DNA from 3 places in the Metabacillus sp. Hm71 genome. Region 1 is predicted to be linked to each of the others. Evidence: a T-box and tRNA genes for the amino acid it is inferred to sense, from the RefSeq annotation. Region 1 holds a T-box; the other regions hold tRNA genes.
The links. A T-box is a leader RNA that pairs with one kind of tRNA and senses whether it is charged. The one in region 1 lies ahead of leuS (leucine--tRNA ligase), so its partner is inferred to be a tRNA-Leu.
Positions count from the first base shown of each region.

Region 1 (6,585 bases):
CTTTGTGCAGACATTTGGATAAAGTTAACCCCATAGTTTAATGTGTTATTGTCATAGCTCCAGGAAACCTGTTCCGTTGAGTTAGCTGATGCCTTTAATGGAGCCATGGATTGATATTGCGGAGCAACTGTGTTCCCGAATCTATCCGTTAGTTCCCATCCAAAGGTATAACCGACTTTTGCATATTCACCCTGACCGCGGGCAACTGATTGGTATTTTGTGTAGTCTTGAGTAAAAACTTCAGAATTAATTAGTCCAGCTTCCCAGCATTTATTTAAGAATGTAACCACTTCTTTATAACGTTCATCTATTAAAAAGTTCTTTACTTTACCATCTTCAACAAAAACTCCGTTTCCACTGCCATCTGTTAATGTAATTCCCAAGCTCCCCATTAAAACGGTTGGCTGGAAATAACCAAATCCTGTTGTACCCGTTGGGGCAAAATCCATTGGAATTTCATCATTAGGATCACCATTTCCATTTGCATCCTCATCTTTAAATGCTTTTAACACGACAAACAATTCATCCCACGTAGTAGGCATTTCCAAGCCTAAGTTGTCTAACCATGTTTGGTTGATAAATTGCCTTGTCGCTGTTTCCGGCCAAAATCTCTGATATTTTGGCAAGCCGAAAATCTCCCCATCTTTTTGCGTTGATAGCGCTTTTAATTCAGGCTTCTCTTCAAACATTTTTTGTACATTAGGACCATGCTGCTCAATCAATTCGGTTAAATCTTGAAACAAGCCATTGAACTTTGCAAATTCTGCGTCTGTAATTGCATTTGGCCCAACAATTAAATCTGGGATATCACCTGCAGCAAGCATTGCTCCTTTTTTCTGCGGCCAATCTGCTGTTACCTCTTCCCACTTAATTTCAACACCTGCACGTTCTTCAGCTTCTTGCAGCCATTCCATTTTTTTAAGTTCTTGTGTTAATGGATGTTTAGTAATAAGCGCCGTTAAGACAACTTTACCGTCTTCTGTCTTTTGAACGGTTTCCTTGTTGCTGCACCCTACTAAAACAGCCGATACACTTAAGCAAAGCACTATTAGTATTGTTGAAACCTTCCTCATGCTACCTTCCCCTTTGTTTGTTTTTATATGGAAACAGCCTTCATGCAAACCCTTACATTATGAAGTAGCATAAAAAACTATTTCTATTAATTTAGGATGTTCTAGACTTTTAAGAATATCTAACAGGTTAACATCTATCTATATTATGAATATATTTGTTAATGATGAGAATTCACAATTCTATAGATTTCCTGTCTTTTTTTTGGATTTTATGAAAAAGAGAAGTAGTAATGAGAAAGAATTTTCAGATAGGAAACGTTCGATCATTCTCACTATTTTTCTTTGAAAATCTTTTAGAAGCACAAAAAGAAGGGAGCAATCGTCCCCCTTCCTTCGATTCATTATTTAAGATGCATTTTATCTTTTATTACCTAAATACGATATAAAATTAATGCTGAATAACAATAAAGCTGTTCTCCGTCATCATCAATCGTTAACGTAACACTATATTTAATATCCTTTACCTGATTATCATCCAGCTCTGCTAAAAAATGATTGATTTCTTCCTCTAAATCTTTTTCATGCTCTTCATCAAATACTGCAACCTTTAGCATTCTCACACATCCTTTTTACTTTCACTTTATTTAGTGATGAAGTGGATTATGACAAGCTATAAAAAAGAGGGAAGAAAATAAAAGGATGAAGTTATAAAATTAAAGAAGGGTTAGCCCGCTCTTACACAATACATAGAAGTTCTATATATTGAGTTCCTCGGGTGAATCCGACCCTTATATGTATGATAGATAAGATTAGAGCGAGCTTTTCGGCTTTGTTTCTCCTTTATAATCAAGCATGCCGCCAGCCATATTTACTACATTATAGCCCTTCTCTTGTAAATAGGCACAAACATTTCCGCTGCGCGCACCAGAGCGGCAAATAAAGATTGTTTCCTTTTCTTTATCAATGGCATCAAGTTGCTCTGGGATATCATTCATGCGAATGTGACGTGCTTGAGGGATCATTCCTTGTTCAACCTCTTCATCCTCACGCACATCAATCAATTCAAGTTTTTCACCTTTTTCAAGTTTATGCTGTATTTCTTCAGGAGAAATTTCCTTAATTTCGTACATGTCGAACATCCTTTCAGTTTTAATACCTGCATTATATCAATTATAGATATCAGGTTCCAGTTTCGGGAGCATATCGTGTCTGAGTATAGTTCTTGGGTGGCACCTCCAAGATATCCCCAAAAAAACCGACCCGCAAGTAAAAAGATACTTGCTAAGTCGGTCTAAAAATTAATTGGCAACAATATTAACCAGTTTACCTGGAACAGCAATTACCTTGCGAATTGTTTTTCCATTCACTTGCTCATTCACACGATCATCGGCAAGGGCAATTTGCTCAAGTTGATCCTTTGTTACATCTTTTGCAACAAGCAGCTTAGCACGAACCTTTCCATTCACTTGAACGACAATTTCAATTTCATTTTCAACAAGCTTTGCTTCATCGAAGACAGGCCATGCTTCATACGAAATAGTTGTATCATGCCCAAGCTTGTTCCAAAGCTCTTCAGCTAAATGAGGTGCGATTGGAGAAAGTAATTTTACAAAGCCCTCTACATACTCTTTTGGGAGGACGGTTGCTTTATATGCTTCATTAATGAAAACCATTAATTGGGAAATTGCTGTGTTAAAGCGTAATCCTTCAAAGTCTTCCGTTACCTTTTTCACTGTTTGATGGTATATACGCTCAAGTGATTCACTTGATTCATCCACAACCTTTGGACTTAATTCACCGTTGTCTTCTATAAATAAACGCCAGATTCGATCCAGGAAACGTCTTGCTCCATCAAGACCGGTTGTAGACCATGCAATAGATGCTTCTAAAGGTCCCATGAACATTTCATATAAACGAAGTGTATCAGCACCATGTGTTTCCACAATTTCATCAGGGTTTACAACATTTCCTTTCGATTTACTCATTTTTTCGTTATTTTCCCCAAGAATCATCCCTTGGTTAAATAGCTTTTGGAATGGCTCCTTTGTTGGAACAACCCCGATATCATATAAAAACTTATGCCAGAAACGAGCATAAAGCAAGTGAAGAACTGCGTGCTCTGCTCCGCCAATATAGATGTCAACTGGAAGCCATTGCTTTAATTTTTCATCAGCTGCAAGTGCTTCACTGTTGTTTGGATCGATATAGCGCAGATAATACCAGCAGCTTCCCGCCCATTGCGGCATAGTGTTTGTTTCACGACGGCCTCTCTTACCTGTTTCTGGATCGACAACATTGACGAAATCTTCAATGTTAGCGAGCGGTGATTCTCCTGTACCAGATGGCTTAATTTCAGTCGTTTTTGGCAGTACAAGCGGAAGCTCTTCTTCAGGAACTGCAGACATTGTTCCATCTTCCCAATGGATGATCGGAATCGGCTCACCCCAGTAGCGTTGCCGGCTGAATAACCAGTCACGCAGACGATAAGTAACCTTCTTTTCTCCTTTTTTATTCGTTTCAAGCCAAGCAATCATATTTTCAATTGCTTCTTGCTTACCAAGACCATTTAAGAAATCTGAGTTAACATGCTCACCGTCGCCGGTATACGCTTCTTTTGTTATATCTCCGCCACTAACAACTTCTTTTATGGGCAAGTCGAACTTTTGAGCAAATTCATAGTCACGCTCATCATGAGCAGGAACAGCCATGATTGCACCAGTTCCATATGTTGCAAGCACATAGTCTGCTATCCATATTGGCATTTTTTCGCCATTTACCGGGTTAATAGCAAATGCCCCTGTAAATACACCTGTTTTTTCTTTTGAAAGTTCTGTTCGTTCTAAATCACTTTTATGTTTTATTTCATTAATATAAGCTTCAACCTCAGCCTTTTGCTCAACAGTGGTGATTTTTTCTACTAATGAATGCTCTGGTGCTAAAACGGCATAGGTTGCACCAAATAATGTATCAGGGCGTGTTGTAAATACTGTGAAGGTTTCATCAAAACCATCGATAGTAAAGATAACATGTGCACCTTCAGAGCGTCCGATCCAGTTACGCTGCATGTCTTTAATGCTTTCCGGCCAATCCACTTCTTCAAGGTCTTCAAGCAAGCGATCAGCATATGCTGTAATTTTTAACATCCATTGTTTCATTGGACGGCGTTCTACAGGATGTCCGCCACGCTCACTTTTTCCATCAATAACCTCTTCATTTGCTAAAACCGTTCCTAATGCAGGACACCAGTTAACTGGTACTTCATCTACATAAGCTAAACCTTTTTTATAAAGCTGTAAAAAGATCCATTGAGTCCATTTGTAGTACTCTGGATCAGTTGTGTTTACTTCGCGATCCCAATCATAGGAGAAGCCTAATGCTTGGATTTGTCTTCGGAAGTTATCAATGTTTTGCTTAGTAAATTCCGCAGGATCATTTCCGGTATCAAGTGCATATTGTTCAGCTGGCAGCCCAAATGCATCCCATCCCATCGGGTGCAGTACATTATAGCCCTGCATGCGTTTCATTCGGGATAGAATATCTGTTGCTGTATATCCTTCTGGATGCCCTACATGGAGACCGGCTCCTGATGGATATGGGAACATGTCAAGCGCATAGAACTTAGGTTTCTCTGCATCCTCTGTCGTTTTGAATGTTTTATTTTGTAACCAGTAGTCTTGCCATTTCTTTTCAATCTCTTGATGATTGAAGCTCATTTGTTTTCCTCCTTAAAAGCTAGATCTAAGATATATATTGTTAACCGCTTGAACGGATCAAAGTAAGTTCACTTTGCATGTATGCCATTTGAAAATGGGGATATAAAAAATAAAATAACGAAAAAACCCCCCATCCCAAACAGGGACGAGAGGTTTTAATTCCCGCGGTACCACCCAACTTTGGCATAGCGACATGCCCACTTTGACATCCGTAACGTGGATAAACGACAAACATTACTTTACCAAACGAGGCGTTCACATTTGTACTCAAAGGCGAGTTCATCAGCAAAAATCGATTGACTCACACCAGCCGTCAACTCTCTGGACTCATTCATGCAGACTACTACTCCTTATCTCCGTTCATGTTGTATATAGATTTAAGATTATTTTATATAAATTTGACTCGAGATGCAAGCAAACACTTTATTTTAATTTTGGGACTGGCCCGATACCTTTCCTTACTCCCTATTGAACGGTATATCCTCCATCAATGACAACTGCCTGGCCTGTTACGCCTTTGGCATTTTCACTTGCCAGAAAGATGGCATAGTCTGCGATTTCTTTTACAGTTAATAAGCGTTTTTGCGGAATGAGGGGATAGAGAACTTCTTCTAATACATGTTCGAGCGGCACCTTCCTTGTTTTTGCTAAGTCCTCTAGTTGGTTTCGAACAAGAGGTGTGTCAACATAACCGGGACATAAAGCATTTACTGTGATACCGTGTTTTGCTCCTTCTAATGCCGCAACCTTTGTTAAGCCAATCACCCCATGCTTTGCACTATTGTAAGCGGCTTTTCCGGCAAAGCCAATTAATCCATTGATGGAAGCGATATTAAGGATCCTTCCAAATTGCTGCTTTTTCATAATGGGAAAGACATGCTTTGTTGCGATAAATGGGGCAATGAGCATGACTTTTATAAGCAATTCAAACTTTTCAGTTGGAAACTCTTCTATATGTGCAACATGCTGCAGCCCTGCATTATTAACTAATGTATCGATTCGTCCAAAAGCCGCCTCAGTTTGTTTCACAACCTCAATGATCTCTTGTTCTTTCGTAACATCACATTTCAATCCGATTGCTTCCATCCCCAACTCTTTCAGGATTTGAGCACTTTCAGCTACTTGATTTTCATGTAAGTCTGTTAACACTACCTTTGCCCCTTCCACGGCAAAAGCCTTCGCAAGCTCAAAGCCAATTCCTTGAGCAGCACCAGTTAGTAGTACAACCTGTCCTTGAACCACAACGATCAACCTCCGTTCTTAAATCCCTAGTCCGAATGAGAAAAGAATAATTGCCAATACCACTCCTAAGGCTGGAACAATGACTGTTAATGCCCCAACTGGATAATAGGCATCCTGATGAGATTCTCCACAAATACCGCGAATGGTTGTCACAACATACCCATTATGTGGCAATGAATCCAGCGCACCTGAAGAAATGGCGACAACGCGATGCAAGGCCTCAGGATTTACTCCCATATCCATATAATGCGGAGCAAGCAGCGGCAGTGCAATCGCCTGGCCTCCTGACGCCGAACCTGTCATACCTGCAATAACACTAACTGCAATTGCTCCACCAATAAGTGGGCTGCCTGGAATACTTGTCATCGCATTAACGGCAACTTCGAATGCCGGTACAGCTTTAGCCACTCCGCCAAATCCAACTACTGCCGCAGTATTTCCAAGTGCAATCAATGCACCAAGTGTTCCTTCTGAAACAGCATTCCAAAATGATGTGAAATATTTTCGATTTAATAAATACGCCGCAATAACTCCACCTAATAAGGCAATAATTAAGGCAGATTGCTGTAAAGAATCGTGGAAGACAAAGGAAATAATTAGAACAACAAGAAGCGGAA
Region 1 covers NZ_CM200278.1:4,350,685-4,357,269, forward strand. Annotated here, with positions in the region: gene ACSVDH_RS21525 (extracellular solute-binding protein) at 1-1,073, opposite strand, end outside; gene ACSVDH_RS21530 (sporulation protein Cse60) at 1,445-1,627, opposite strand; gene ACSVDH_RS21535 (rhodanese-like domain-containing protein) at 1,823-2,143, opposite strand; gene leuS (leucine--tRNA ligase) at 2,312-4,726, opposite strand; T-box leader at 4,865-5,092, opposite strand; gene ACSVDH_RS21545 (3-hydroxybutyrate dehydrogenase) at 5,192-5,968, opposite strand; gene ACSVDH_RS21550 (GntP family permease) at 5,987-6,585, opposite strand, start outside.

Region 2 (6,585 bases), 2.2 Mb from region 1:
CTTTTAACCACTCAAAGAGATGGGTAATAATAACCTTTAATACCGCATATCCAGGGACAGCTAAAATAATCCCGAGAATACCAAATAAATTACCTGCCGTTAAAATAACAAAGATGATTGTAATAGGATGAATATGAAGATTTCTTCCCATTATTTGCGGTGAAATAAACTTTCCCTCAACAAGCTGAACAATTGTCCAAACAATAATTAGTTTAAGCAGCATGATTGGCGAGGTCACAATCGCGATGATTAATGCTGGTGTAATCGCAATAGCCGGTCCCAAATAAGGAACAATGCTTGTAAAGGCAGCAATTAAAGCCAATAATGACGCATAATCAAGCCCTATGATTAAAAATCCTACAAATAATAGAAGCCCGATACAAAAACTAACAATAATCTGACCTCTAATGTAAAGACTAATACTTGTATTAATTTCCTTCATTACATCAAAAGTCTGACTTCGTAATGGCACTGGAAGCAAACTTAAAATGTAAGAAGGCAGTCTCTTTCCATCCTTTAATAAATAAAATAGGATAAAAGGCATAATAATTAATGCCAATAAAAAATCCTTTACGGCTCCTACAAAAACCCCAATTCCACTCCATGTATTATTGAGTAATTTTGATACCTGATTTGAAATATTGTTAGCAAAGTCTGGTACATTTATATTCAGCGTTTTTTGAGCCTCATTCACAAACTGGCTTCCAACTACCGTTTTAATTAACTCCTCTACGTCTCTTGTATATTCCGGAAAGCTTTGGACCAAACTCATAATTTGCTCTCTTAAAAAAGGTATAACAGAGACGATCAGGATGCTGATCAACCCAATAATAAGCAAATATAGCAAGAGAATGGAAAATACCCTTTTTACTTTTAATTTTTCAAGATAGTTCACCACTGGATTTAACAAATAGTAAAGCACTGTTGCCATCATGATGGGTAATAACACCGTTTTGAACAATACCTCTAATGGTGTAAAGATAAATGAAACCTCTCGAAAAATTAATATATTTATCCCAATTAATAATAGTATCATTAAGAACAATACAAATCGATTATTTAAAATAAGCTTTTTAAATGTTCCACTCTTTGATTGACTTGATTTTTCCATCAATTTTCCCCTCTCAAATACTTCAAAGCAAAAAGAGCACTATATGGTTAAAGGCTTGATTACATATAGCTTATCTATCTTAATAGTACCTTTATTTCCTAAAAATTTAAATCACTTTAACATCTTGTTCAAAAAATTTCTTTTCTAACGACCTAAGCGCATATTGTTGAAGACCAACCACATTGTTTTTATGTGAAATTCGTATTATATGACATAAAGGATCGGTTCTGTAATAGAAAAAGGGCTGATCAATAAGTCATTATGACCTATGAACAGCCCTTTCTATATGTTCAACAAGCATGCCAACATGTATTTATTAGGTAACTGATTAAAAAGAAAACCTTTCATTCAAAATGAAAGGTGACTATGTATGATATAATGGCGTCCCAGGAGAGATTCGAACTCCCGACCGACGGCTTAGAAGGCCGTTGCTCTATCCAGCTGAGCTACTGGGACTTAATTTAAAGAACATATAAAGTTTTAAATACTAAATTTGTTATCGTCCCGATTTCAGAAAGATGATTCAAGATGCAGCTCAATCGGTACGCTGATGTCATTTCATGGAAGCGAATTCGTTCGTGCTCTATCCAGCTGAGCTACTGGGACATAATTTTGAAGCTAATTGGCTCCGCAGGTAGGATTCGAACCTACGACCGATCGGTTAACAGCCGATAGCTCTACCACTGAGCTACTGCGGAATAAGAAGTACAGGTATAGGATGGGCCTAAATGGACTTGAACCATCGACCTCACGCTTATCAGGCGTGCGCTCTAACCAGCTGAGCTATAGGCCCGTATTTGGAGCGGGTGAAGGGAATCGAACCCTCATCATCAGCTTGGAAGGCTGAGGTTTTACCACTAAACTACACCCGCTTATTATAAATTATTGGAGGCACCACCCGGATTTGAACCGGGGATAAAGGTTTTGCAGACCTCTGCCTTACCACTTGGCTATGATGCCTTAAAGAATGGCTGGGCTAGCTGGATTCGAACCAGCGCATCACGGAGTCAAAGTCCGTTGCCTTACCGCTTGGCTATAGCCCATTGAGAAGCTCATGAAATACTTCCATGAATATGCTACATGATTAATCACCGCAAGAGGATATTTTGGGATATTTCTGACAGGAAATATCACGAAATACCGTCGACGACTAAGTACACCTTAAAACTGTGTAACGGGCTTGTGTCTATATATAACGGAGTTTACTAAACTCTATGTTTATACACTATTCAGCAAGAATAAAATTATATGTCTTATAAAAAGTAATACTCATAATTCAAAACGAAAATGGGGCGGCTGATGGGAATCGAACCCACGAATGTCGGAACCACAATCCGATGCGTTAACCACTTCGCCACAACCGCCATTATGAAATTGGCAGGGGTAGTAGGAATCGAACCCACATCAAAGGTTTTGGAGACCTTCGTTTTACCATTAAACTATACCCCTATTAAATGGTGGAGGGGGGCAGATTCGAACTGCCGAACCCTAAGGAGCGGATTTACAGTCCGCCGCGTTTAGCCACTTCGCTACCCCTCCGTAATGCTTTAGAAGTTATGAAGTTTAATGGTGGTGGCTCGGGACGGAATCGAACCGCCGACACATGGATTTTCAGTCCATTGCTCTACCAACTGAGCTACCGAGCCTTAATATTGTGTAGTATTTTTAGTTAAAAATAAGTTTTTAGTTTAACGAACCAAAGTTTAATCCTTTTCATTTAAAGCATTTTCTCTTTTATAATTTGTTAATCGTCCTCATCTCAGGAAGCTATTTCAAGGAGCAGCTCGATGAGTACGCTGATGCTATTTCAAGGAAGCTTATTCAGTCGTGCTCTACCGACTGAGCTACCGAGCCAAATAGTTTTCGGCTTCCGCTAATCTTCAAATCTCTTCGTCAGCTCATTCATTCACATCCTCACGTATTGTCATACGCTCCGGTGTTCATTCAATCGCTTCCTCGACCTTCTCGCTTATTGAAACCCTTTTACTCTAGATTAGGAATTTTAAAATGGCGGTCCGGACGGGACTCGAACCCGCGACCTCCTGCGTGACAGGCAGGCATTCTAACCAACTGAACTACCGGACCATTTTGGTTGCGGAGGCAGGATTTGAACCTGCGACCTTCGGGTTATGAGCCCGACGAGCTACCAGACTGCTCCACCCCGCGACGATAATATAAATTAAAGTTTATCTATGCTCTTAGATATTGCCTAATAGAGACCGTCCCGATTTCAGGATGCTGATTCAAGAAGCAGCTCAATCGGTACGCTGATGATTATTCAGTGAAGCATATTCGTTCGTGCTCCACCCTGCGACGATAATATTAAATATGGAGGAGGAAGGGGGATTCGAACCCCCGCGGGCTTTGACACCCCTGTCGGTTTTCAAGACCGATCCCTTCAGCCGGACTTGGGTATTCCTCCTTATTACAATGGACCCTGTAGGACTCGAACCTACGACCGGACGGTTATGAGCCGTCTGCTCTAACCAACTGAGCTAAGGGTCCAATCAACAAATTAAAACTGTCAATTTCAAGTACAAATTGATAGCCTTATTATATTTCTATAGCGGCGGAGGGAATCGAACCCACGACCTCACGGGTATGAACCGTACGCTCTAGCCAGCTGAGCTACACCGCCAAAAAGTAAAACTAAGTGGAGCCTAGCGGGATCGAACCGCTGACCTCCTGCGTGCAAAGCAGGCGCTCTCCCAGCTGAGCTAAGGCCCCAAAAACATTTAAGAAAATGGTCGGGAAGACAGGATTCGAACCTGCGACCCCTTGGTCCCAAACCAAGTGCTCTACCAAGCTGAGCTACTTCCCGTTCTAGATACCAGAGGTAAGATGTGAGAGGTCAAAAATTTTTAAGTACTGCTTCGAATCAAAGCCTTTAATCTAACTTCTGACTTTCGATTTCTTACTTCTAGAAATGGCGCGCCCGAGAGGAGTCGAACCCCTAACCTTTTGATCCGTAGTCAAACGCTCTATCCAATTGAGCTACGGGCGCATTTTAATCTTTATAGTATAATTGGTGCCGAGGACCGGAATCGAACCGGTACGGTAGTCACCTACCGCAGGATTTTAAGTCCTGTGCGTCTGCCAGTTCCGCCACCCCGGCATTTCTAAAGAGCGGAAGACGGGATTCGAACCCGCGACCCCCACCTTGGCAAGGTGGTGTTCTACCACTGAACTACTTCCGCATTATTTAACTGGTGCGGGTGAAGGGACTTGAACCCCCACGTCACAAGGACACTAGATCCTAAGTCTAGCGCGTCTGCCAATTCCGCCACACCCGCACGGTGTGTAATATGGTGAGCCATGAAGGACTCGAACCTTCGACCCTCTGATTAAAAGTCAGATGCTCTACCGACTGAGCTAATGGCTCGTAGTTTCAAAACACTCTTAGTTTTCGACGCCCAAATTTCAGAAAGCTTAGTCAAGAAGCGGTTCAATTTGTGCGCTGATGTTTCGCTTCGCAGTATACTCGTTCGTGCTCTACCAACTGAGCTAATGGCTCGTAGTTTGAAACACGACTGGTTTGACGCCCAATATTCGGTATGCTAACTTATGAGAGTCTAACTTGTGTTCTAAAAAATGGTGGAGGATGACGGGATCGAACCGCCGACCCCCTGCTTGTAAGGCAGGTGCTCTCCCAGCTGAGCTAATCCTCCGATTTAATATGGTGACCCGTACGGGATTCGAACCCGTGTTACCGCCGTGAAAGGGCGGTGTCTTAACCGCTTGACCAACGGGCCAATTTTCACCAATTCAAATAAAGCAAAATAATAGCCCCAAATAAGGGGCCTTTACCTGGCAACGTCCTACTCTCACAGGGGGAAACCCCCAACTACCATCGGCGCTGAAGAGCTTAACTTCCGTGTTCGGCATGGGAACGGGTGTGACCTCTTCGCCATCATTACCAGATAAATGGTTTACGGCTTCCGATGAACTTCACATTTCTGCGTCATCTCAATTGTCAACATCCTCACTCTACATTAAGGTTCTTAGGCTAAATACTCGCACGTCCTGTGCGAAACGCCTAAGTCATCACTTCCTGTGAAAGTCCGGTGTCTCCTCAATTGATTCCTTGAACTGTTCGTTCCTCGAAACCCTCTAACTTTGTATAAAGTTATTAGGAATACTATATTCCTTCAAAACTAGATAACGATGTATAATTCAATTCACTTTGTTTAACGCATTAAATAGGTTAAGTCCTCGATCGATTAGTATCAGTCAGCTCCACACGTCACCGCGCTTCCACCTCTGACCTATCAACCTGATCATCTTTCAGGGATCTTACGTTACAAAGTAACAGGGAAATCTCATCTTGAGGGGGGCTTCATGCTTAGATGCTTTCAGCACTTATCCCTTCCGCACATAGCTACCCAGCTATGCCTTTGGCAAGACAACTGGTACACCAGCGGTGCGTCCATCCCGGTCCTCTCGTACTAAGGACAGCTCCTCTCAAATTTCCTGCGCCCACGACGGATAGGGACCGAACTGTCTCACGACGTTCTGAACCCAGCTCGCGTACCGCTTTAATGGGCGAACAGCCCAACCCTTGGGACCGACTACAGCCCCAGGATGCGATGAGCCGACATCGAGGTGCCAAACCTCCCCGTCGATGTGGACTCTTGGGGGAGATAAGCCTGTTATCCCCGGGGTAGCTTTTATCCGTTGAGCGATGGCCCTTCCATGCGGAACCACCGGATCACTAAGCCCGACTTTCGTCCCTGCTCGACTTGTAGGTCTCGCAGTCAAGCTCCCTTGTGCCTTTACACTCTGCGAATGATTTCCAACCATTCTGAGGGAACCTTTGGGCGCCTCCGTTACATTTTAGGAGGCGACCGCCCCAGTCAAACTGCCCACCTGACACTGTCTCCCGGCCCGATAAGGGCCGCGGGTTAGAATTTCAATACAGCCAGGGTAGTATCCCACCGACGCCTCCACCGAAGCTGGCGCTCCGGCTTCTCAGGCTCCTACCTATCCTGTACAAGCTGTACCAAAATTCAATATCAGGCTACAGTAAAGCTCCACGGGGTCTTTCCGTCCTGTCGCGGGTAACCTGCATCTTCACAGGTACTATAATTTCACCGAGTCTCTCGTTGAGACAGTGCCCAGATCGTTACGCCTTTCGTGCGGGTCGGAACTTACCCGACAAGGAATTTCGCTACCTTAGGACCGTTATAGTTACGGCCGCCGTTTACTGGGGCTTCAGTTCAAAGCTTCGCTTGCGCTAACCTCTCCCCTTAACCTTCCAGCACCGGGCAGGCGTCAGCCCCTATACTTCGCCTTGCGGCTTCGCAGAGACCTGTGTTTTTGCTAAACAGTCGCCTGGGCCTATTCACTGCGGCTTTTCCGGGCTATTCACCCTAAAAAGCACCCCTTCTCCCGAAGTTACGGGGTCATTTTGCCGAGTTCCTTAACGAGAGTTCTCTCGCTCACCTTAGGATTCTCTCCTCGCCTACCTGTGTCGG
Region 2 covers NZ_CM200278.1:400,091-406,675, reverse strand. Annotated here, with positions in the region: gene ACSVDH_RS02175 (AI-2E family transporter) at 1-1,111, opposite strand, end outside; tRNA gene ACSVDH_RS02170 (tRNA-Arg) at 1,491-1,567, opposite strand; tRNA gene ACSVDH_RS02165 (tRNA-Asn) at 1,735-1,809, opposite strand; tRNA gene ACSVDH_RS02160 (tRNA-Ile) at 1,831-1,904, opposite strand; tRNA gene ACSVDH_RS02155 (tRNA-Gly) at 1,910-1,983, opposite strand; tRNA gene ACSVDH_RS02150 (tRNA-Cys) at 1,998-2,071, opposite strand; tRNA gene ACSVDH_RS02145 (tRNA-Gln) at 2,080-2,154, opposite strand; tRNA gene ACSVDH_RS02140 (tRNA-His) at 2,400-2,475, opposite strand; tRNA gene ACSVDH_RS02135 (tRNA-Trp) at 2,487-2,560, opposite strand; tRNA gene ACSVDH_RS02130 (tRNA-Tyr) at 2,567-2,650, opposite strand; tRNA gene ACSVDH_RS02125 (tRNA-Phe) at 2,682-2,757, opposite strand; tRNA gene ACSVDH_RS02120 (tRNA-Asp) at 3,120-3,196, opposite strand; tRNA gene ACSVDH_RS02115 (tRNA-Met) at 3,201-3,277, opposite strand; tRNA gene ACSVDH_RS02110 (tRNA-Ser) at 3,441-3,533, opposite strand; tRNA gene ACSVDH_RS02105 (tRNA-Ile) at 3,543-3,616, opposite strand; tRNA gene ACSVDH_RS02100 (tRNA-Met) at 3,676-3,749, opposite strand; tRNA gene ACSVDH_RS02095 (tRNA-Ala) at 3,766-3,838, opposite strand; tRNA gene ACSVDH_RS02090 (tRNA-Pro) at 3,856-3,932, opposite strand; tRNA gene ACSVDH_RS02085 (tRNA-Arg) at 4,039-4,115, opposite strand; tRNA gene ACSVDH_RS02080 (tRNA-Leu) at 4,138-4,226, opposite strand; tRNA gene ACSVDH_RS02075 (tRNA-Gly) at 4,237-4,308, opposite strand; tRNA gene ACSVDH_RS02070 (tRNA-Leu) at 4,319-4,404, opposite strand; tRNA gene ACSVDH_RS02065 (tRNA-Lys) at 4,418-4,493, opposite strand; tRNA gene ACSVDH_RS02060 (tRNA-Val) at 4,704-4,779, opposite strand; tRNA gene ACSVDH_RS02055 (tRNA-Glu) at 4,789-4,863, opposite strand; rRNA gene rrf (5S ribosomal RNA) at 4,917-5,032, opposite strand; rRNA gene ACSVDH_RS02045 (23S ribosomal RNA) at 5,312-6,585, opposite strand, start outside.
Region 2: it encodes a tRNA-Leu, which carries the amino acid that the T-box ahead of leuS (leucine--tRNA ligase) is inferred to sense. The anticodon was not compared.

Region 3 (6,585 bases), 2.1 Mb from region 1:
GATGTTTCAGTTCCCCGGGTCTGCCTTCATTACCCTATGGATTCAGGTAAAGATACTGTTCCATTACGAACAGCGGGTTTCCCCATTCGGAAATCTCCGGATCAAAGCTTACTTACAGCTCCCCGAAGCATATCGGTGTTAGTACCGTCCTTCATCGGCTCCTAGTGCCAAGGCATCCACCGTGCGCCCTTAACAACTTAACCTTTGACATCGAAGATGTCATTTACTAATTATTAAGAGAATCACTAAAAATAAGCGTTTAAACTCAGTGAATTACTTGAATTGTTATCGTTATCTAGTTTTCAAGGAACATAAAGCACAGGATGCACAAATGCTATAAGCATTTAAACTCCTATGTCTTTTTCTTACATATAATGAAAGATCGTAAATGATCTCTCAAAACTAAACAAAAACCAAGCGAGCCTCATTTTCCTTAGAAAGGAGGTGATCCAGCCGCACCTTCCGATACGGCTACCTTGTTACGACTTCACCCCAATCATCTGTCCCACCTTAGGCGGCTGGCTCCTTGCGGTTACCCCACCGACTTCGGGTGTTACAAACTCTCGTGGTGTGACGGGCGGTGTGTACAAGGCCCGGGAACGTATTCACCGCGGCATGCTGATCCGCGATTACTAGCGATTCCGGCTTCATGCAGGCGAGTTGCAGCCTGCAATCCGAACTGAGAATGGTTTTATGGGATTGGCTTGACCTCGCGGTCTTGCAGCCCTTTGTACCATCCATTGTAGCACGTGTGTAGCCCAGGTCATAAGGGGCATGATGATTTGACGTCATCCCCACCTTCCTCCGGTTTGTCACCGGCAGTCACCTTAGAGTGCCCAACTGAATGCTGGCAACTAAGATCAAGGGTTGCGCTCGTTGCGGGACTTAACCCAACATCTCACGACACGAGCTGACGACAACCATGCACCACCTGTCACTTCGTCCCCCGAAGGGGAACCTTCTATCTCTAGAAGTAGCGAAGGATGTCAAGACCTGGTAAGGTTCTTCGCGTTGCTTCGAATTAAACCACATGCTCCACCGCTTGTGCGGGCCCCCGTCAATTCCTTTGAGTTTCAGTCTTGCGACCGTACTCCCCAGGCGGAGTGCTTAATGCGTTTGCTGCAGCACTAAAGGGCGGAAACCCTCTAACACTTAGCACTCATCGTTTACGGCGTGGACTACCAGGGTATCTAATCCTGTTCGCTCCCCACGCTTTCGCGCCTCAGCGTCAGTTACAGACCAGAGAGTCGCCTTCGCCACTGGTGTTCCTCCACATCTCTACGCATTTCACCGCTACACGTGGAATTCCACTCTCCTCTTCTGCACTCAAGTTCCCCAGTTTCCAATGACCCTCCACGGTTGAGCCGTGGGCTTTCACATCAGACTTAAGAAACCGCCTGCGCGCGCTTTACGCCCAATAATTCCGGACAACGCTTGCCACCTACGTATTACCGCGGCTGCTGGCACGTAGTTAGCCGTGGCTTTCTGGTTAGGTACCGTCAAGGTACCGCCCTATTTGAACGGTACTTGTTCTTCCCTAACAACAGAGCTTTACGACCCGAAGGCCTTCTTCGCTCACGCGGCGTTGCTCCGTCAGACTTTCGTCCATTGCGGAAGATTCCCTACTGCTGCCTCCCGTAGGAGTCTGGGCCGTGTCTCAGTCCCAGTGTGGCCGATCACCCTCTCAGGTCGGCTACGCATCGTTGCCTTGGTGAGCCGTTACCTCACCAACTAGCTAATGCGCCGCGGGTCCATCTGTAAGTGGTAGCAAAAGCCACCTTTCAACTTCGAACCATGCGGTTCGAAATGTTATCCGGTATTAGCTCCGGTTTCCCGGAGTTATCCCAATCTTACAGGCAGGTTACCCACGTGTTACTCACCCGTCCGCCGCTAATCATCGGGAGCAAGCTCCCTCAGATTCGCTCGACTTGCATGTATTAGGCACGCCGCCAGCGTTCGTCCTGAGCCAGGATCAAACTCTCCAATAAAGAGTTGATATAGCTCATAAAAAATGTACTATTTTAGTACGTTGTTTGTTAATCGAAATTAACGTTGGCACGCTTGGTTTTGTTTAGTTTTCAAAGATCATTTTTGGAGCGGGTGAAGGGAATCGAACCCTCATCATCAGCTTGGAAGGCTGAGGTTTTACCACTAAACTACACCCGCAAAGTGACTCCACTGGTCGGGAAGACAGGATTCGAACCTGCGACCCCTTGGTCCCAAACCAAGTGCTCTACCAAGCTGAGCTACTTCCCGTAATATGGCGCGCCCGAGAGGAGTCGAACCCCTAACCTTTTGATCCGTAGTCAAACGCTCTATCCAATTGAGCTACGGGCGCATATTTGTTCAAGAATCTTTCAGAAGCGACTTAAACATTATATCAAATATCAATATTTAAGTCAATAACTTTTTCAAAAAGTTTACTTAGTATTAATTGGTGCGGCCGAGAGGACTTGAACCTCCACGGGGTCGCCCCCACTAGGCCCTCAACCTAGCGCGTCTGCCATTCCGCCACGACCGCGAATGAATACAATGGTGCGGGTGAAGGGACTTGAACCCCCACGTCACAAGGACACTAGATCCTAAGTCTAGCGCGTCTGCCAATTCCGCCACACCCGCATGGTGTGTTAAATGGTGAGCCATGAAGGACTCGAACCTTCGACCCTCTGATTAAAAGTCAGATGCTCTACCAACTGAGCTAATGGCTCTTAGTTTCAAAACACTCTTAGTATTGACGCCCAAATTTCAGAAAGCTTATTCAAGAAGCGGCTCAATTTGTGCGCTGATGTTAATGCTTCGCAGCTTATTCATACGTTCTCTACCAACTGTGCTAATGGCTCATTTTATAATGAGTATTAAAAAATGGCTGGGCTAGCTGGATTCGAACCAACGCATGACGGAGTCAAAGTCCGTTGCCTTACCGCTTGGCTATAGCCCAATGAAATAATGTTTTTTAAAACAATTTATTAAAATAACAACAAGAATTTAATGATAACACTTCATCAAGAATAAATCAAGTTGTATTTTTTACCATGCACTCATTTAACAAATGGCGGTCCGGACGGGACTCGAACCCGCGACCTCCTGCGTGACAGGCAGGCATTCTAACCAACTGAACTACCGGACCAATTATTATATCAGGGAAATAAATAGGAGGTGAGCTTTGCGAATTAACGCAATTAGACCCACATCCTATTCTTCCACATATGGCTATGACCCGTACGGGATTCGAACCCGTGTTACCGCCGTGAAAGGGCGGTGTCTTAACCGCTTGACCAACGGGCCATATAAAATATGGCGGAGAAGGAGGGATTTGAACCCTCGCGCCGCTTACGCGACCTACACCCTTAGCAGGGGCGCCTCTTCAGCCTCTTGAGTACTTCCCCATATGGCTCCGCAGGCAGGATTCGAACCTGCGACCGATCGGTTAACAGCCGATAGCTCTACCACTGAGCTACTGCGGAATATTTTGCAACAGACTTCTTTTATTATATTGAGTAAGGATTGTCCTGTCAATACTCCTTTTCAATATTAACTAAATGAAGTTCTTTTATGATTATTTTTTTGCGCCATCAGCGACGGCTTTTATAATTTATCATAGTACCCTTCATTCCGTCAACCCTTTTTATACAGAGAGATTTTTCCACCGCATTTCCCACATACTAGACGAGTTGTATCAACTCTTCGCTTACGATTATAGATTTGATGACAGTTCTTGCATATATATTGCAGGAGAACACTATTCCCCTTTTTTTCTTGTTTTAAAGGTGTACAATACCTCGGCGCACCTACTTCTTTTAGTAATTCTTTAAAGTCTTTATCACCATGCTTATAGCCTCTTCCTTCTAAATGCAAATGATAGTGGCAGAGCTCATGTTTAATGATGCCAATTACCTCATCAAGACCGTACTCTTGATAATACTTTGGATTAACGTCGATATTATGGCTTCTTAATAAATACCTTCCTCCAGTCGTTCTCAGCCTTTTGTTAAAGGTTGCCTTGTGGTTGAATTTTTTTCGAAAATAGGTCAAAGAAATATCCTCAACGATTTTCTGAAGCTGTGTATCATCCACGATCATTTCCCCCAATTAAATGGTACATCGTACTAGCACTCTGCATACATTATAAACACCCATACTCCATTATAATGGTTAAGGAGGTATGCGCAAATGCCATCATGGTTACAAAATCAAATGCAACGTGCTTTTTATGAAAAAAATCGCTACCAAATCAAATTACTTAATCAGTGCTGGTTTTTCTATAGAGAAAAACACTGCTCATAAAAAGCAGTGTTTCTTTTTAATTATGCACCATAGTTAGGGCTACTCTTCCTTTTTTATGATCAACATCATCCACCCAAACCGTTACAACATCTCCAACCGATACAATATCAAGCGGATGCTTCACAAAGGATTTACTTAATTTCGAAATATGAACAAGGCCATCTTGCTTAACACCAATATCAACGAATGCCCCGAAATCGACGACATTACGTACAGTCCCTTGCAATTCCATACCTTGCTGTAAGTCTTCTAATTTTAATACATCTTTTTTCAATAATGGTTTTGAAACTTCGTCGCGCGGGTCTCTTTCCGGACGAATTAATGCATCACATATATCTTTAAGTGTTAACTCACCAATTCCAAGGACCTCTGCTGTTTCTTTTAGATTTATATTCATGATCTTTTCTTTTAACTCTTCACTTCCTAAATCAGAAACAGAAGCATTTAATTGATCCAAAAGCTTTTGTACCTCTGTATATCTTTCAGGATGAATTCCGGTCCGATCTAAAGGCTGCTCACCTTCTATAATTCTTAAGAAACCGATACATTGCTCAAATGTTTTCGCTCCCAAGCGAGGAATATCCTTTAACTGCTTGCGGTTTGAAAATCTCCCAAGCTCTTCTCTCTTCTTTACAATATTGTTCGCAACAGCCTTACTTAAGCCGGCAACATATTGTAACAGTGAAGATGAAGCGGTATTAACATTGACTCCTACCTGGTTTACAACTGTTTCAACAACAAAGGTTAACGACTCATTTAGCTTTTTTTGTGAAACATCATGTTGATATTGACCAACACCAACTGATTTAGGATCAATTTTCACTAACTCAGCCAATGGGTCTTGCAGTCTTCTTGCAATTGAAACAGCACTTCTCTCCTCAACCTGCAAATCAGGGAATTCCTCTCTTGCCAAATCGGAAGCAGAATACACACTAGCACCAGCTTCATTAACAATTAAGTAAGACACTTCATCATCGATTTCTTTTAAAACATCTGCGATAAATTGTTCTGTTTCCCTTGATGCCGTTCCGTTTCCAATCGCTACGATTTCAATATTGTAGGTTTTTAAAACATCTTTTACAGTCGCAACCGCTTGCTCCTTCTTATTAACTGGCGGATGGGGATAAACGACTCCTATATGTAGCATTTTTCCAGTTTGATCGACGACAGCTAGTTTACAGCCTGTTCTATACGCAGGGTCTACTCCTAATACCATTCTTCCTTTTAAAGGCGGCTGCAAAAGCAGGTTCCGGAGGTTTTCTGAGAAAATATGAATGGCTCGATCCTCTGCTTTTTCTGATAATTCTTTTCTAATTTCCCTTTCGATGGATGGTTGGATTAATCTTTTATAGGCATCATCGATTGTCTCTACCATAATTTCCTGTACAATCGTTGCTTTACCCTTTAACTCTTGTTTTTGAATATAGTTAATAATTTCTTCATATGGCGGAATAATCGCGATACGAATGATATCTTCCTTTTCACCGCGATTTATCGCAAGCACACGGTGAGGAACAATTTTTTGAATAGGTTCTTCGTAGTCGTAGTACATTTCATACACATTTTTTTCATCTTTTTCTTCATCTTTTACAACGGAAGAAATCGCACCTTTTCTAAACGTTATATCACGGATCCATTGACGGTACTTTGGTTCGTCAGATAGCTGCTCCGCAATGATATCCTTGGCACCACTAATAGCTTCCTCAATCGAGTGAACCCCTTTTTCTTCACTTAAAAACTCGTTTGCCTTTTTTGCCATATCTCCTTGACTTGGCAATTCGAGAATCCATTGTGCAAGGGGCTCAAGTCCTTTCTCCTTCGCTACCGTTGCCTTTGTTCTCCGTTTTTGTTTATAAGGTCGATATAAATCTTCAACCTGCTGCAGCTTCATTGACTTTTTAATTTCACCAGCAAGCTGTTCCGTTAATTTCCCTTGTTCGTCGATAAGGCGCAGCACTTCTTCTTTGCGATTTTCAAGGTTTTGTATGTATGTCCACTTTTCGGAGATGTCACGAATTTGCACCTCATCAAGCGCACCTGTTTGTTCCTTACGGTAACGCGCAATAAAAGGTACGGTATTCCCTTCTTCCAGCAGTCCTATCACATTAGCTACTTGCTTCAATTGGATCGAAAGCTCTTTACTAATGTGCTGCATAATTTGATCTTGTTTTTCTATCATCATAGCCTCCAAATAAATAGTCTATCTTCCATACATCGTTGATTGAATTAACAATCACATATGTAACCAGTTTACCAGATATAAATACTTGAATAAAATAGGACAAAAGATAATCCTTATAC
Region 3 covers NZ_CM200278.1:266,115-272,699, reverse strand. Annotated here, with positions in the region: rRNA gene ACSVDH_RS01480 (23S ribosomal RNA) at 1-203, opposite strand, end outside; rRNA gene ACSVDH_RS01475 (16S ribosomal RNA) at 438-1,988, opposite strand; tRNA gene ACSVDH_RS01470 (tRNA-Gly) at 2,093-2,166, opposite strand; tRNA gene ACSVDH_RS01465 (tRNA-Pro) at 2,180-2,256, opposite strand; tRNA gene ACSVDH_RS01460 (tRNA-Arg) at 2,262-2,338, opposite strand; tRNA gene ACSVDH_RS01455 (tRNA-Leu) at 2,436-2,521, opposite strand; tRNA gene ACSVDH_RS01450 (tRNA-Leu) at 2,534-2,619, opposite strand; tRNA gene ACSVDH_RS01445 (tRNA-Lys) at 2,633-2,708, opposite strand; tRNA gene ACSVDH_RS01440 (tRNA-Gln) at 2,864-2,938, opposite strand; tRNA gene ACSVDH_RS01435 (tRNA-Asp) at 3,051-3,127, opposite strand; tRNA gene ACSVDH_RS01430 (tRNA-Glu) at 3,214-3,285, opposite strand; tRNA gene ACSVDH_RS01425 (tRNA-Ser) at 3,296-3,386, opposite strand; tRNA gene ACSVDH_RS01420 (tRNA-Asn) at 3,390-3,464, opposite strand; gene ACSVDH_RS01415 (SprT family protein) at 3,616-4,074, opposite strand; gene cmpA (cortex morphogenetic protein CmpA) at 4,171-4,284, shown strand; gene ACSVDH_RS01405 (Tex family protein) at 4,301-6,463, opposite strand.
Region 3: it encodes a tRNA-Leu, which carries the amino acid that the T-box ahead of leuS (leucine--tRNA ligase) is inferred to sense. The anticodon was not compared.